2 regions of the Rhizobium sp. 3T7 genome follow, and region 2 is predicted to be linked to the other one. Evidence: riboswitches for the same ligand, from Rfam matches in the RefSeq annotation. Region 2 holds a riboswitch; the other holds the start of a gene.
What was found. Region 2 has a riboswitch for FMN ahead of K9B32_RS09705 (DMT family transporter). Riboswitches for the same ligand answer to the same signal wherever they lie in the genome.

Region 1 (7,202 bases), on a different contig from region 2:
CGATGTCATGCTGGAGAGCATCCGGACAGAATTCTGTTTCGAACACGCGCTGATCCTGCAGTTTTATGAAGAGCGCAACCAGCTCGTCACCATTGGCAGCCTTGGCTTTCAACCGTCAGGCATCGGCTCGGATGTACCGCTTGGCGAGGGCGTGATCGGCGCGGCTGCCGCAAGCGGGCGGCTGGTGAAGGTGAGCGACATGAGCCGCGTCCGCCGCTTCGGGGCGGCCATACGCGATTCCGCTCTCAGCGAGAACCGCACCCGCTCGATCCCGCTCCCAGGCATGCCGGATGCGATGAGCCAGATTGCCGTGCCGCTTGTCGCCGGAGGCACGGTTCGCGGCGTTCTCTTTCTCGAAAGCCGGGAACGGCGGGCTTTCACCGCCGAGGACGAGGTCGCGCTTTCCATCGTCGCCAGACAAGCGGCGGTGGCTCTGGCGCTGGGCGAAAAGCTCTCACTGGAGACCGGCTCTCACCGAGTCGCTCCGGCCGAACACTCGGCTTCGGAACAGATCATTCGGGTCGTTCATCACAGCTTTGACGACAGCGTTTTCGTCGACGGCGACTATGTTATCAAGGGAATCGCGGGCCGGCTTCTTGTCTCCATGCTCGAACAGCATCTGGCAAACGGCACGCTCGAATTCACCAACCGCGAGATCCGGCTCGATGCGGCACTGAAGCTGCCGGAGTTCAAGGACAACCTGGAAACGAGGCTGCTTCTTCTGCGTCGCCGATTGGACGAAAAGCAGCTTCCGATACGGCTGGTTCGCCTCGGCCGCGGCCGGATAGGCATCCGCATAGAGGGCCGGTTGCGGCTGCGCAAGGATATGGCATAGAAGGACGTGAAAAACCGGACGATCCGACGCTCAACGGGCGAAGATCGATAAGCAACTGCAAAAGTTTGCAGATAGAATCTTTATGTGCTGCCCTACCGAAATCGCTGGTCTTGGCCTTAGGACGTTCGCGACATCCTTCACGTTTGCGTCAGGCTATATTGCCAGACCGGAAACAAGCTTACTCGACCGCGAACGTTGTGTTGGTGGCGCTAGAAAAACGACCGCCCTCCGGGGCGCCACCATGCTGAGGCCACGAGTACCAGCTGGCACTCCGAGCAGGGTCGATCAGGCTGCCTTGACGGGTAGGCTCTCCGCCCTGTATGCGATGAGGTCTTCGATCGTAATCAGATGAAGACCGTGCCGTTCGGCAAACGCTTCAAGCTCTGGCAACCGAGCCATTGTTCCGTCGTCGTTGGCAACCTCGCAAATCACACCTGATGGAAACAGCCCAGCAAGCCTTGCAAGGTCAACGGCCGCTTCCGTGTGCCCAGGGCGGGAAAGTACGCCATGCGGATGGGCTCTAAGCGGGAAGATATGCCCCGGCCGTGCAAAATCCTCTGGACGTGAGCCGTCCGTGACAAGAGCTCGCACGGTTGCAGCTCGATCGGCAGCGGATATGCCTGTCGTCGTTTCAGGGATGTAGTCCACCGAGACGGTGAATGCGGTCTTGAGAACTTCGGTATTGCGCGGCACCATCAATGGAATGTCGAGTGCATCGAGTCTCTCGCCTTCCATCGCGACGCAGATAAGGCCGCGGGCGTAGTTCATCATGAACGCGATCGATTCCGGCGTAACTGCTTGCGAAGCGATCACCAAATCGCCTTCATTTTCCCGGTCGCGATCATCGACGACGACCACGATCTCGCCACGTGCAATTGCGGCCACCGCTTCGTCGATCTTGGAAATTGCCATCTTCTTCTTGCCTTTCAAGGGTTAGCCGCTTTTGGCGGCGAGCATGGCCTGTTAGAGCCACCGTTTTTCCCTTGGGCGAACAAGCATCGGAAACGCCGCTCATCACGCGGTTCCGCTGCGTTGCTCTCTTCCATCCGGACTATGACCGTCGGCTCCGGCATCTCACCGGATCTGCTGACCCTTCGCTTCAGCGAAGGCGCTCGCGGGCTCCGAGTTGCCTCGATACCGCCGGTGGGGATTTTCGCCCCGCCCTGAGAACGTTTTTAACATAAGCAATCGATGCCTGGTTCTGCAAGAGGCTTCCAGCAGTTCAACCATCGGGAACCGGTTCTCCTGGTGAACGCACCGTTCCCCATTGTCGAATGACGTTACGACATGATCAAACCGCCATCGACATTGATGGTTTGGCCGGTGATGTAGGCGGCGTCGTCGCTAGCAAGGAAGGTGACCAGACCGGCGACGTCCTCGCCGGATCCGGCCCGCTTCATCGGAATACCTTCGACCCACTCCTTCATCAGCTCCCCAGGGCCATAGTTGCCCAGGAGCTTGCCCCACGCCTGGTCGTTATAGGCCCACATGTCAGTCTCGATGATGCCAGGGCAGAACGCGTTGACGGTGATACTTTCGGTCGCGACTTCCTTTGCAAGGCTCTGGGTAATACCGACGACGCCCATCTTCGATGCGGCGTAGTGTGGCGTATAGATGAAGCCGTCGCGCGCTTGACCGGAGGCGGTGTTGATGATGCGGCCGCCGCGTCCATGCTTGCGCATACGCAGAATTGCTTCTTGTGCGCACAAGAATACGCCCTTTGTGTTGACCGCCATGACTTTGTCCCACTCGCCTTCCGTCATGTCCTCGATGCGGGCGATGGTGATGACCCCGGCGTTCTGGATCGACACGTCGACGGTACCGAAAGCCTTCTCCGCCGCATCATAGAGTGCCTTTACGCTGGTCTTGTCAGTGACGTCGCCAACGAAGGAAATGGCATTGCCGCCCTCCACCTTGATCTGCTCGGCGACTGCATGGACCGTCTCTTCATTGGCGCAGACCACTAGGTTGGCCCCTTCCCTTGCGAAGCGCTTGGCGATCCCCGCGCCGATGCCGCGGCTGCCTCCGGTGATGACGACGGTCTTGTTTTCGAAGCGTTTCATAGTTTCTTCCTTTCACGGTGCCTGATATCGGGCGGCCGCAAAGCAACCCAAGCGCGTCGTGCCCCTTTTCAAGCGGCTGCAGAAATGATCCCGGCGAACTCTACCGCCTTCAGCGATGCGCCTCCAACCAAGGCTCCATCCACATTTGTCGCCCCGAAGATGTCGGCGGCATTCGAGGCCTTCACGGAGCCACCGTAAAGAATCCTCACCCTGCGCCCGTCTTCGCCAAGCCGTTCTTCGAGCGTTTGTCTTATCGAAGAATGGATCTCCTCGATCTGATCTATGGTCGGGACCAGACCAGTTCCGATAGCCCAGACCGGTTCGTATGCGATGGCCACGTTCGAACTGGTGGCACCCGCTGGAATTGAACCGCGTAGCTGTCCACCGACGACTTCGATCACCTTGCCGTCATCGCGTTCAGCGCGGGTCTCGCCCACGCAAATGATTGCGGTCAGTCCCGCCTCATGAGCGGCGGCGACCTTGGTCGAAACGACGGCATCGCTCTCGTTATGGAATACGCGACGTTCGGAATGACCGAGAATGACGAAGCGCGCACCCGCCTCGACGAGCATTTGCGCTGATACGTCTCCGGTGTAGGCGCCTGATATCTGCGGATGGCAGTCCTGGGCGCCAATAATGACGACAGAATCCTTTGCGCGTTCGGCGGCCTTTTCTAACAGCGTGAAGGGCGGGCAGACGACGATATCGCACGTCGCCTCGCCCGTTAGCCCCTTCAGCGCCTCGATCTCAGCCAGGGAGGAAGCGAGACCGTTCATTTTCCAGTTGCCGGCAATCAGCTTTCTCATCGCATCACCAGCAGCAGAAACCGCCGTCGACAAGCAGATCAACGCCCGTCACAAAGCTTGCCGCATTCGACAGCAGGAACACGGCCGGACCGACCATTTCGTCGACCGTTGCCATGCGCTGCATTGGCGTCTGCTCTTCGAAGAGCTTGGTCTGATGGATCATCTCCGGACGCGTGTTCATCGGCGTCGCGGTGTATCCGGGCGAGATAGTGTTGACGCGGATGCCGCGGTCGACCCATTCCATCGCCAAGGATTTCGACATGTGGATCACGCCGGCCTTGGAGGCGTTGTAATGCGCCTGGCTCAGTCCCCGATTGACGATCACGCCGGACATGGAAGCGATGTTGACGATGGAGCCGCGCCCGTTTTTCAACATAGCGCGAGCCTCGGCCTGGCAGGAAAGGAAGACTCCTTTCAGGTTGATGTCCATCAACGCCTGATACTGGTCCTCCTCCATCTCCTCTGCCGGGTTGGCGTTGGCAATGCCCGCGGCGTTAACGGCAAGTGTCAGCGCGCCTAGCTTGGCCTCCGTGCGAGCCACCGCGTCTCCCAGGGAAGACTTGCTGGTGACGTCAGCTGCGATCTCGATAGAACGACGGCCGGCGGCCTGGATGTGCTTGGCGGTTGTGGCCAATCCGTCGTCGGTGCGACGGTCGAGCAGTGCGACGTCGGCGCCGCACTGTGCTAGGCCGATGGCAATACGCTGCCCAATCCCGCTCCCAGCGCCGGTCACGATGGCAACCTGGCCGCTGAGATCGAAAAGCTTCGGGGCGTTGAGAGTGATGTCGGACACCGCTCTTCCTTTCTCTGTCTGTTTAGATCGTAGCTAGCTCCATGACAGAGACGTCGTTTGCCTCGTCACGATTGAGAATGCCTGCCTGCTTGCCCTGGGCAAGAACGAGAATGCGATTTGAGACGCCGAGAACTTCCTCGAGGTCGGAGCTTACGACGATGACCGCAACGCCCTGCTTGGCAAGGTTGACGATGATGTCGTAGATGCCGGCGCGGGCGCCGACGTCGATGCCGCGGGTGGGTTCGTCGAGCACAACCACCTTGGGATCGCGCATCAGCCACTTGGCGATCACGACCTTCTGCTGGTTGCCGCCGGACAAATCGGAGGCATACTGCTCCGCACGACCCTTGACGCCGAACTTGGCCACCGCCTTCTCCGCGAATGAGCGCTTGACGCGCGGTGTGATCCAGCGCCCGCCCAGCTTGTCGAGGTTGGCATAGATGATGTTTTCCCCAATAAGGTGCCCGACGATCAGGCCTTGCTCCTTGCGGTCTTCGGGGACCATTACGATGCCCTTGGCGATCGCGTCGGCAGGATCGCGCAGTCGAAGCTCCTCGCCTTCCAGCTTGATCGAGCCCGCGCTGATCGGATCGGCGCCCGAAATCGCCCGGACAAGCTCTGTGCGACCGGCACCGACCAGTCCGGCAATTCCGAGGATCTCGCCTGCCTTGACGTCGAAGGTGACGTCACGGAACGAGTTGTCCAAAGAGCTGAGACCGGACACCTGAAGTACGGGGCGATCCGTCGGATCGGGCAGTGTCGGGAACATGCGGTCGAGCGAGCGTCCGACCATGCTCTCGACGATCGTGCGCACGGGCGTCGAGCTGTCCGTGAATTCCTGCACGCGCTCGCCGTCGCGAAGCACGACGATCCGGTCGGTGATCTGCTTGATCTCTTCCATGCGGTGAGAGATGTAGATGATGCCGACCCCTTCGGAACGAAGCTTCCGGACCTGTTCGAAGAGTGCTTCCGTCTCCGCGCCACCGAGGGCCGCGGTCGGCTCGTCGAGGATGAGGAGCTTGGCGTTCAAAGCCAGCGCCTTCGCGATCTCGATGAGCTGCTGATTTGCGGTCGAAAGGCCGGCGACCTTCCGCATCGCTGGTATGTGCAGGTTCAGTCTCGCGAGCTGCTCCTGGGCGCGACGAACCATCTGCTGACGGTCGACCACGCCGTTCTTCATAGGCCAGCGACCGATGAAGACGTTCTCCGCGATCGAGAGCTGCGGCAGAAGCTGCAGCTCCTGATGGATCAGGACGACGCCCTTGTCGATCGCCTCTCTTGGGGTGGCTGGGGCATAAGGCTGCCCCAGCCATGTCATGGAACCTTCGGATGGCGTGCGTGACCCGGCGATAATGCCGGAAAGCGTCGACTTGCCCGCTCCGTTTTCACCGAGAAGTGCGACCACTTCGCCCGGATGGACGTCCAAGCTGACATTCTTCAGAACCTGGAGCGGTCCATACCGCTTCGATATGCCCCTCAGCGAAAGAACCGGATCAGTCACGGCACACCTCCTCAAGACCTCGACTTCATTACGGATGGTTGGCGATGAAGCCTGCGACGTTTTCCTTGGTCGTCAGCGTGGCGTCCAGGAGTTGTACCGGCGGCACCTTCTTGCCGGCGACAAGCTTGGCGGCGTTTTCGACCGCGTCGCGGCCCATCTTCTGCGTCTGCTGCGTTGCAGTCACGTCGAAGACACCCTTGCTGAGCGCTTCGAGGGCGGCGGTGTCACCGTCAAAGCCGCCAACCACGATCTTCTGAGAAGGATTGGCAACCTTGATCGCCTGTGCAGCACCAAGTGCGAGTGCGTCTGCCTGGGCGAAGACAATCGACACGTCCGGATTTGCCTGGAGCATGTTCTGCATGATCTGGAATCCTTCATCCTGGCTCCAGATGTTCGAGTACTGCTCGGCCACGACCTTGACGTCCGGGTTTGCCTTGAGAGATTCAGCGCAGCCCTTGGAACGGTCAACTTCGGGCGTCGTACCCTTCTGGCCATGGATGATGACCATTTTGCCCTTGCCGCCGGCCTGCTTCAAAATGAAGTCGCACACGGACTTTGCGGATGCGACGGAGTCCGTCGCAAGGAAGGTGTCGCCGGGTGCGCCGTCGGCATTGCGGTCGACGTTTACCACCGGAATGCCGGCGCTCTTGGCAAGTTTGACCGGAACGGTCGCAGCGGCCGCACCTGCCGGAATGTAGATCAGCGCGTCGATGTTCTGGGTCAGAAGGTCCTGGATCTGGTTGACCTGCGTCGGTCCGTCACCTTTCGCGTCGACGGTGACAACTTCGATGCCGTGCTTTTTAGCTTCCGCCTCGACCGACTGCTTGATCTGGTTGAAGAAGTTGGCCTGAAGATTGGCAACGGCCAGACCGAGCTTCTTCAGCTCCGCTGCGTGTACGGGTCCGAGCGTGAGACCGAGCAGTGCGGCAGACGCGAGCATGGTGCGCGCAATTTTCATTGTATTTTCCTCCGTTGTTTGATGGAACCCTCGGGTATTTCCTCCCCCTCGGGGTATTGATCCGCTCCAAGACTTGGGGCGGAATTCCAGGAGCCCGCCGACGCGGCGGACCCACTCGTCAGGCGCGACGCCGACGAATAGTCTCCGCGCCAACCGCAAGTACGATGACGATCCCGATGATCACTTGCTGAAGGAACGGCGAAACATTGAGTAGGTTGAGACCGTTGCGAAGGACGCCGATGATAA
Region 2 (7,202 bases):
GGAGCAGGCCAATGAGTGGACCGTAATTTCACCTTGAAATGCGGCGTGCTGGAAGGAAAGTGATATGAGCAAGGTCAGCGGCAGCAACGGCGGCGACTCTAAAAACACCCTGTACTGCTCCTTCTGCGGAAAGAGCCAGCACGAAGTCCGGAAGCTGATTGCCGGACCGACGGTTTTCATTTGCGATGAATGCGTCGAACTGTGCATGGACATCATTCGCGAAGAGAACAAGTCCTCGATGGTCAAGTCCCGTGACGGCGTTCCCACGCCCCAGGACATCATCAAGGTTCTCGACGAATACGTCATCGGCCAGCGCCAGGCGAAGAAGATCCTGTCCGTCGCCGTTCACAACCATTACAAGCGCCTGGCGCATGCCACGAAGAACAGCGAAGTCGAGCTGGCGAAGTCGAACATCATGCTGGTCGGCCCGACTGGCTGCGGCAAGACCTATCTTGCCCAAACGCTCGCTCGCATCATCGACGTGCCCTTCACCATGGCCGATGCGACGACGCTGACGGAAGCCGGCTATGTCGGTGAGGACGTCGAAAACATCATCCTGAAGCTGCTGCAGGCTGCTGACTACAACGTCGAGCGCGCTCAGCGCGGCATCGTCTACATCGATGAAGTCGACAAGATCTCCCGCAAGTCGGACAACCCGTCGATCACCCGCGACGTGTCTGGCGAGGGCGTCCAGCAGGCGTTGTTGAAGATCATGGAAGGCACGGTCGCCTCCGTGCCGCCACAGGGCGGCCGCAAGCATCCGCAGCAAGAGTTCCTGCAGGTCGACACCACGAACATCCTGTTCATCTGCGGTGGTGCCTTTGCCGGTCTCGACAAGATCATCTCCGCGCGCGGCGAGAAGACCTCGATCGGCTTCGGCGCAACGGTCAAGGCTCCGGACGACCGCCGCGTCGGCGAGGTTCTGCGCGAACTCGAGCCCGAAGATCTGGTCAAGTTCGGCCTGATCCCTGAGTTCATCGGCCGTCTGCCGGTCCTGGCGACGCTCGAGGATCTCGATGAGGATGCGCTGATCCAGATCCTGTCCGAGCCGAAGAACGCGCTGATCAAGCAGTACCAACGCCTGTTCGAGATGGAAGACGTGGAACTAACCTTCCACGAGGACGCTCTTCGCGAGATCGCCCGCAAGGCGATCGTGCGCAAGACCGGTGCTCGCGGCCTTCGCTCGATCATGGAAAAGATCCTGCTCGACACGATGTTCGAACTGCCGGCGCTGGAAGGCGTACGTGAGGTCGTTATCTCCGAGGAAGTGGCGCGCGGCTCCGCCCGTCCGCTTTACATCTACGCCGATCGACAAGACGAGAAGGCCAACGCTTCGGCGTGAGGCATTAGAGATATCTTTACGATACGAACCGTGAATTTAAGGGGCTTGCCGTCGGCAGGCCTCTTTCTATTTCAAAACCAGTGCACGACCTTGATAAATCTTGCTAAAGAGGTCTGAAAGCGCTTCTGCTGCCGTTGCGGATTTCCAAGTCCGTGGCAATTATGGAATGATTCCGTTGGTGTGTTTCGGCCTTGTGCGTTAGCCGGCGCGGATGTGGCAAGCGCCGGTCCAGCCTGGCGCTCCAGAGTGAAGGTGTTCCGTTGTAGCATAGCTGTCATGTCCAGGGGGACACCGGCCATGGCGCAGCTTGAAAAGCATAATCAGAACCTCCACTTGTTGTCTCAAGTGGAGTGCGGCCCGGTTCTAGTGGCCGCGCCAGAAGAGCCCGGCAACGGGACGATGGAAAGGAAATAAAATGACGAAGAAAACGTCAGTTGCGAGCATCGCATATCCGGTTTTGCCCCTGCGCGATATCGTCGTCTTCCCGCATATGATCGTGCCGCTGTTCGTCGGCCGCGAGAAGTCGATCCGTGCGCTTGAGGAGGTCATGGGATCGGACAAGCAGATCATGCTCGTCACGCAGATCAACGCGAGCGATGACGATCCGGAACCCTCTGCCATTCACAATGTCGGCACCGTCGCCAACGTACTGCAGCTGCTGAAGCTGCCTGATGGCACCGTCAAGGTTCTGGTCGAAGGTCGCGCACGCGCGGAGATCGACGCCTACACCGATCGCGAGGACTTTTATGAAGCCCTTGGCCATGTTCTCGAAGAGCCGCATGACGATCCGGTCGAACTGGAAGCGCTCAGCCGCTCGGTCGTGTCCGAATTCGAGAGCTACGTAAAGCTCAACAAGAAGATCTCGCCTGAGGTCGTTGGCGCCGCTAGCCAGATCGACGACTACTCGAAGCTTGCCGACACGGTTGCGTCGCACCTGTCGATCAAGATCACCGAGAAGCAGGAGATGCTGGAAACCACCAGTGTCAAGGCCCGCCTCGAAAAGGCGCTCGGCTTCATGGAAGGCGAGATCTCGGTCCTGCAGGTCGAAAAGCGCATTCGTTCGCGCGTGAAGCGCCAGATGGAGAAGACCCAGCGCGAGTACTACCTGAATGAGCAGATGAAGGCGATCCAGAAGGAGCTCGGCGACGGCGAGGAAGGCCGCGACGAGATGGCCGAACTGGAAGAACGCATCTCCAAGACGAAGCTGTCGAAAGAGGCACGCGAAAAGGCCGATGCCGAGCTGAAGAAGCTGCGGCAGATGAGCCCGATGTCGGCTGAAGCGACTGTTGTCCGCAACTATCTCGACTGGCTGCTCGGCATTCCGTGGGGCAAGAAGTCGAAGATCAAGACGGACCTCAACAACGCCGAGAAGATCCTCGAAGCAGATCACTTCGGTCTCGACAAGGTCAAGGAGCGCATCGTCGAGTACCTGGCTGTTCAGGCTCGCGCGACCAAGATCAAGGGTCCGATCCTGTGCCTCGTCGGCCCTCCGGGCGTCGGCAAGACCTCGCTCGCCCAGTCGATCGCCAAGGCGACTGGCCGTGAGTATGTCCGCATGGCGCTCGGCGGCGTTCGGGACGAAGCTGAAATCCGCGGTCACCGCCGCACCTACATCGGTTCGATGCCCGGCAAGGTCATCCAGTCGATGAAGAAGGCGAAGAAGTCCAATCCGCTCTTCCTGCTCGACGAGATCGACAAGATGGGTCAGGATTTCCGCGGCGATCCGTCGTCTGCTCTGCTCGAGGTGCTGGATCCGGCTCAGAACTCGACCTTCATGGATCACTACCTGGAGGTCGAATACGACCTGTCGGACGTGATGTTCATCACGACGGCGAACACGCTGAACATTCCGGCGCCCTTGATGGACCGCATGGAAGTCATCCGCATCGCCGGCTACACCGAAGACGAAAAGCGTGAGATCGCCAAGCGGCACCTGCTGCCGAAGGCCATCAAGGAGCATGCTCTGCAGCCGAATGAATTCTCGGTCAGCGACGATGCCCTGATGGCGATCAGCCAGCAGTACACCCGCGAAGCCGGTGTTCGTAACTTCGAACGCGAATTGATGAAGCTCGCCCGCAAGGCGGTGACCGAGATCATCAAGGGCAAGACGAAGTCCGTTCATGTGACGGCCGAAAACATTGACGACTATCTGGGCGTTCCGCGCTTCCGCCACGGCGAAGCAGAACGCGAAGATCAGGTCGGCGTGGTCACCGGTCTGGCCTGGACGGAAGTCGGCGGCGAACTGCTGACGATCGAAGGCGTCATGATGCCGGGCAAGGGTCGGATGACCGTGACCGGCAACCTGAAGGAAGTCATGAAGGAGTCGATCTCCGCAGCGGCATCTTACGTCCGCTCGCGCGCTGTCGATTTCGGCATCGAGCCGCCGCGCTTCGATAAGAGCGACATCCACGTGCACGTGCCGGAAGGTGCGACGCCGAAGGATGGTCCGTCGGCCGGTGTCGCCATGGCGACCGCGATCGTCTCGATCATGACCGGTATCCCGGTCGACAAGAACGTCGCGATGACCGGTGAAATCACCCTTCGCGGCCGGGTGCTGCCGATCGGCGGCCTGAAGGAAAAGCTGCTCGCAGCGCTTCGCGGTGGCATCAAGAAGGTGCTGATCCCGGAAGAAAACGCCAAGGATCTGGCGGAGATTCCGGACAACGTGAAGAACAACATGGAGATCATCCCGGTGTCCCGCATGGGCGAGGTGATCAAGCATGCGCTGGTCCGCAGACCCGAAGCGATCGAGTGGGATGGCACGGTGGAAACACCGGTCATTGCAACGGTCGAAGGGCTCGACGAAACGGGTGCAACCATAGCTCACTGAGCTTTGTTTGCCACATTCGTGCCCAATTGCTTAAAAACCCTGAAAAGGCTGGCGTTTTCGCCAGCCTTTTTTTGTGAAATCGACGCGCAGACTCTTGCATTTCCTTGATTTGCAGGGTCTTTGGGGTGCGGCGGGCCTGATGAACTCTATTCTGAGCCTAGCTTATAAATTTGAGTCGTTTCGAACCATTTAGAAAGGGGTGGAAACATGAACAAGAATGAACTCGTGTCCGCAGTTGCTGAAAAGGCAGGACTCTCGAAGACCGATGCTGCTTCCGCAGTCGACGCTGTTTTCGAAGTTGTCCAGGCTGAACTGAAGGGCAAGGGCGACGTTCGCCTCGCTGGTTTCGGTAGCTTCACCGTTTCCCATCGCGCTGCCACGAAGGGCCGCAACCCGTCCACGGGCGCAGAAGTCGATATTCCGGCTCGCAACGTGCCGAAGTTCACGCCCGGCAAGGGCCTGAAGGACGCCGTTAACGGCTGATATGAATTTGCTTGGCGGTCGGGCAACGAGACCGGCGGTGCAAGTTTCGAAGGGTTCGGCCACGGCCGGACCCTTTTTGCATCTCGCGGACTTGTCGGCACGCGAGGTATGTCTTACGGAAAATACTGTTCTCAGGGCGGGGTGAAAGTCCCCACCGGCGGTAAGGGCCTCGGCTCAAGCCCGCGAGCGCCTTTCGGCCGGTGCCAAAAGGGTCAGCAGATCCGGTGCAATTCCGGAGCCGACGGTTACAGTCCGGATGAAAGAGAATGAGCGGAGCGGGCGAGGGCGAATTCTGTCCTGGCTGCGGTATCGCGCTCATGCGTCCTGATTTGTGTTGGTTTCGGAAAGAAAACATGAATCAGACTTCCCCTACATTTTCTGCTTCGCGAGCAATGATCGGCGCTGCCTGGATGGTCGCTGCAGGCATCGCCTTCTCGATCCTCAATGTCGTCACGCAATGGCTGACGATGAAGCTCGCCTTCCCCTCCGCCTCCGCAGCCTTCTGGCAATATGCCTTTGCGCTGGTCTTCTCGTTGCCCTTTCTCCGGCGCGTCGGCTTTGGAGCAATGCGAACGCGCTATCCTTGGCGTCATGTCGTGCGTGTCGCCTTGGCAGCCTTCGGTGTGATGACCTGGGTCGCAGGGCTTGCGTCCGTGCCGATCTGGCAGGCGATCGCCCTGGTAATGACTTCGCCATTCTTCATCATCATGGGCGCACGCATCTTCCTTGGTGAATACATCGGCCTCGCACGGTGGGTGGCGACTGGCACCGGCTTCGTCGGAGCGATGATCATCCTGCAGCCCTGGTCGGACAGCTTCAGTTGGGCGGCGCTCCTTCCAATCCTCTCGGCGCTTCTCTGGGGCGCCTCATCGCTGATCACCAAGAGCCTTACCGGGGTCGAACGGCCGGAAACCATCACCGTCTGGCTGCTGGCCCTCCTGACGCCCATCAACGGCGGATTGGCGGTCGCCGCGGGCTTCAGCATCCCTTCCGGTATGACGCTCCTGCTTTTCGTTGCGGCAGGCCTCCTCACCGTGATGGCCCAGTATTTCTTGACACTTGCCTATTCAACGGCCGATGCCACCTACATCCAGCCCTTCGACGATCTCAAGCTGCCGCTCAATGTTTTCGCCGGCTGGTTGGTCTTTGGCTATGCGCCGACCGGCTATTTGTGGTTGGGGGCGATGCTGATCCTTGGTGCATCGCTCTTCATCATGAGGAACGAAATGAAGAAGGAACGGGAGACCGGCTAGCGCAGTCAGAAATATGACAGCAGTGTCATTCCGATGTCATGCCTATCCCGCAAAACCCCTTTGTTTGAATTCATGGGGGATTTCATGACAACTCTATCGCGCAAGACAGTGCTCGTTGCGGCGCTTCTGACGACGGCCGCGTTTCCGGCCGCCGCAGAGCCCGTTTTCAACCGCATCGCAACTTTTCCGGTGGCATCCAATCTGCCCGAGGGAAAAGACAAGCTTTCGGCCACTTCGGCGGAAATAATCACGGCCACCGACGACGGCATGACGCTGATCTATAGCGATAGCCCGCTCGGTGCGATCGGATTTGTCGATATCTCAGACGCCAAGGCGCCGAAGGCCGGGGGCGCGCTGATGATGGACGGCGAGCCGACCTCCGTGGCGTCCGCCGCCGGCAAGGCGCTGGTGGCCGTCAATACGTCACAGAGCAAGGCGAAGCCCTCGGGGCGCCTCGCGATCGTCGACGTTGCAACCAAGAAGATCGAGAGCACCTGCGATCTCGGCGGCCAGCCGGATTCGGTCGCACTCAACAAGGAAAAGACGCTCGGCGCGATCGCGATCGAAAACGAGCGTGAGGAAGAGGTGAACGACGGCAAGATTCCACAGATACCGGCAGGCGACCTCGCCGTGTTCCAAGTCAAGAACGGCACGGTCGACTGCAGCTCGATCAAGCACGTCACGCTGACGGGCCTTGCGGGCATTGCGCCCGAAGATCCGGAACCGGAATTCGTCTCGTTCAACGACCAGAACGAGATTGCCCTGACCCTTCAGGAAAACAACGAAATCGTCATCATTGACGCGGCAACTGCAACGGTGAAGACGCACTTCTCCGCTGGCAGTGTCGATCTGGCCGGCATCGATACCAAACGCGATGGCGCCCTGAAGTTCACCGGCGAACTCAAGGGCATCCCCCGTGAGCCTGACGCGGTGAAGTGGCTCGATAATAACCGCCTGGTTGTTGCCAACGAAGGCGACTATCAAGGCGGCTCGCGCGGTTTCACGATTTTCGAAAAGACCGGCAAGGTGCTCTACGAATCCGGTGCTTCCTTCGAACGTGCCGTCGCCAATATCGGCCACTATCCGGACAAGCGTTCGTCCGCCAAGGGCGTCGAGCCGGAAGGTCTGGAAGTGGCGACGATCGAAGGCCAGAAATACATATTCCTGCTCGCAGAGCGCGCCTCTGTCGTCGGCGTCTACAGGGATACCGGTGCGGAGCCAGAACTGGTCCAGATCCTTCCGTCCGGCGTTTCACCTGAAGGCGCTGTGGCCGTACCGTCGCGCAATCTTCTCG

Region 1: it holds a riboswitch for FMN, as region 2 does, so the genes downstream of both, ribB (3,4-dihydroxy-2-butanone-4-phosphate synthase) here and K9B32_RS09705 (DMT family transporter) in region 2, are expected to answer to the same signal.

Annotation. Positions count from the first base shown of each region.
Region 1 covers NZ_JAIQXS010000007.1:16,183-23,384, reverse strand. Annotated here, with positions in the region: gene K9B32_RS12210 (GAF domain-containing protein) at 1-835, shown strand, start outside; gene ribB (3,4-dihydroxy-2-butanone-4-phosphate synthase) at 1,121-1,747, opposite strand; FMN riboswitch at 1,866-2,010, opposite strand; gene K9B32_RS12200 (glucose 1-dehydrogenase) at 2,116-2,898, opposite strand; gene tpiA (triose-phosphate isomerase) at 2,967-3,704, opposite strand; gene K9B32_RS12190 (SDR family oxidoreductase) at 3,709-4,497, opposite strand; gene K9B32_RS12185 (sugar ABC transporter ATP-binding protein) at 4,520-5,998, opposite strand; gene K9B32_RS12180 (sugar ABC transporter substrate-binding protein) at 6,027-6,956, opposite strand; gene K9B32_RS12175 (ABC transporter permease) at 7,075-7,202, opposite strand, start outside.
Region 2 covers NZ_JAIQXS010000005.1:112,242-119,443, forward strand. Annotated here, with positions in the region: gene clpX (ATP-dependent Clp protease ATP-binding subunit ClpX) at 65-1,342, shown strand; gene lon (endopeptidase La) at 1,758-4,172, shown strand; gene hupB (DNA-binding protein HupB) at 4,380-4,655, shown strand; FMN riboswitch at 4,779-4,927, shown strand; gene K9B32_RS09705 (DMT family transporter) at 5,009-5,908, shown strand; gene K9B32_RS09710 (esterase-like activity of phytase family protein) at 5,981-7,202, shown strand, end outside.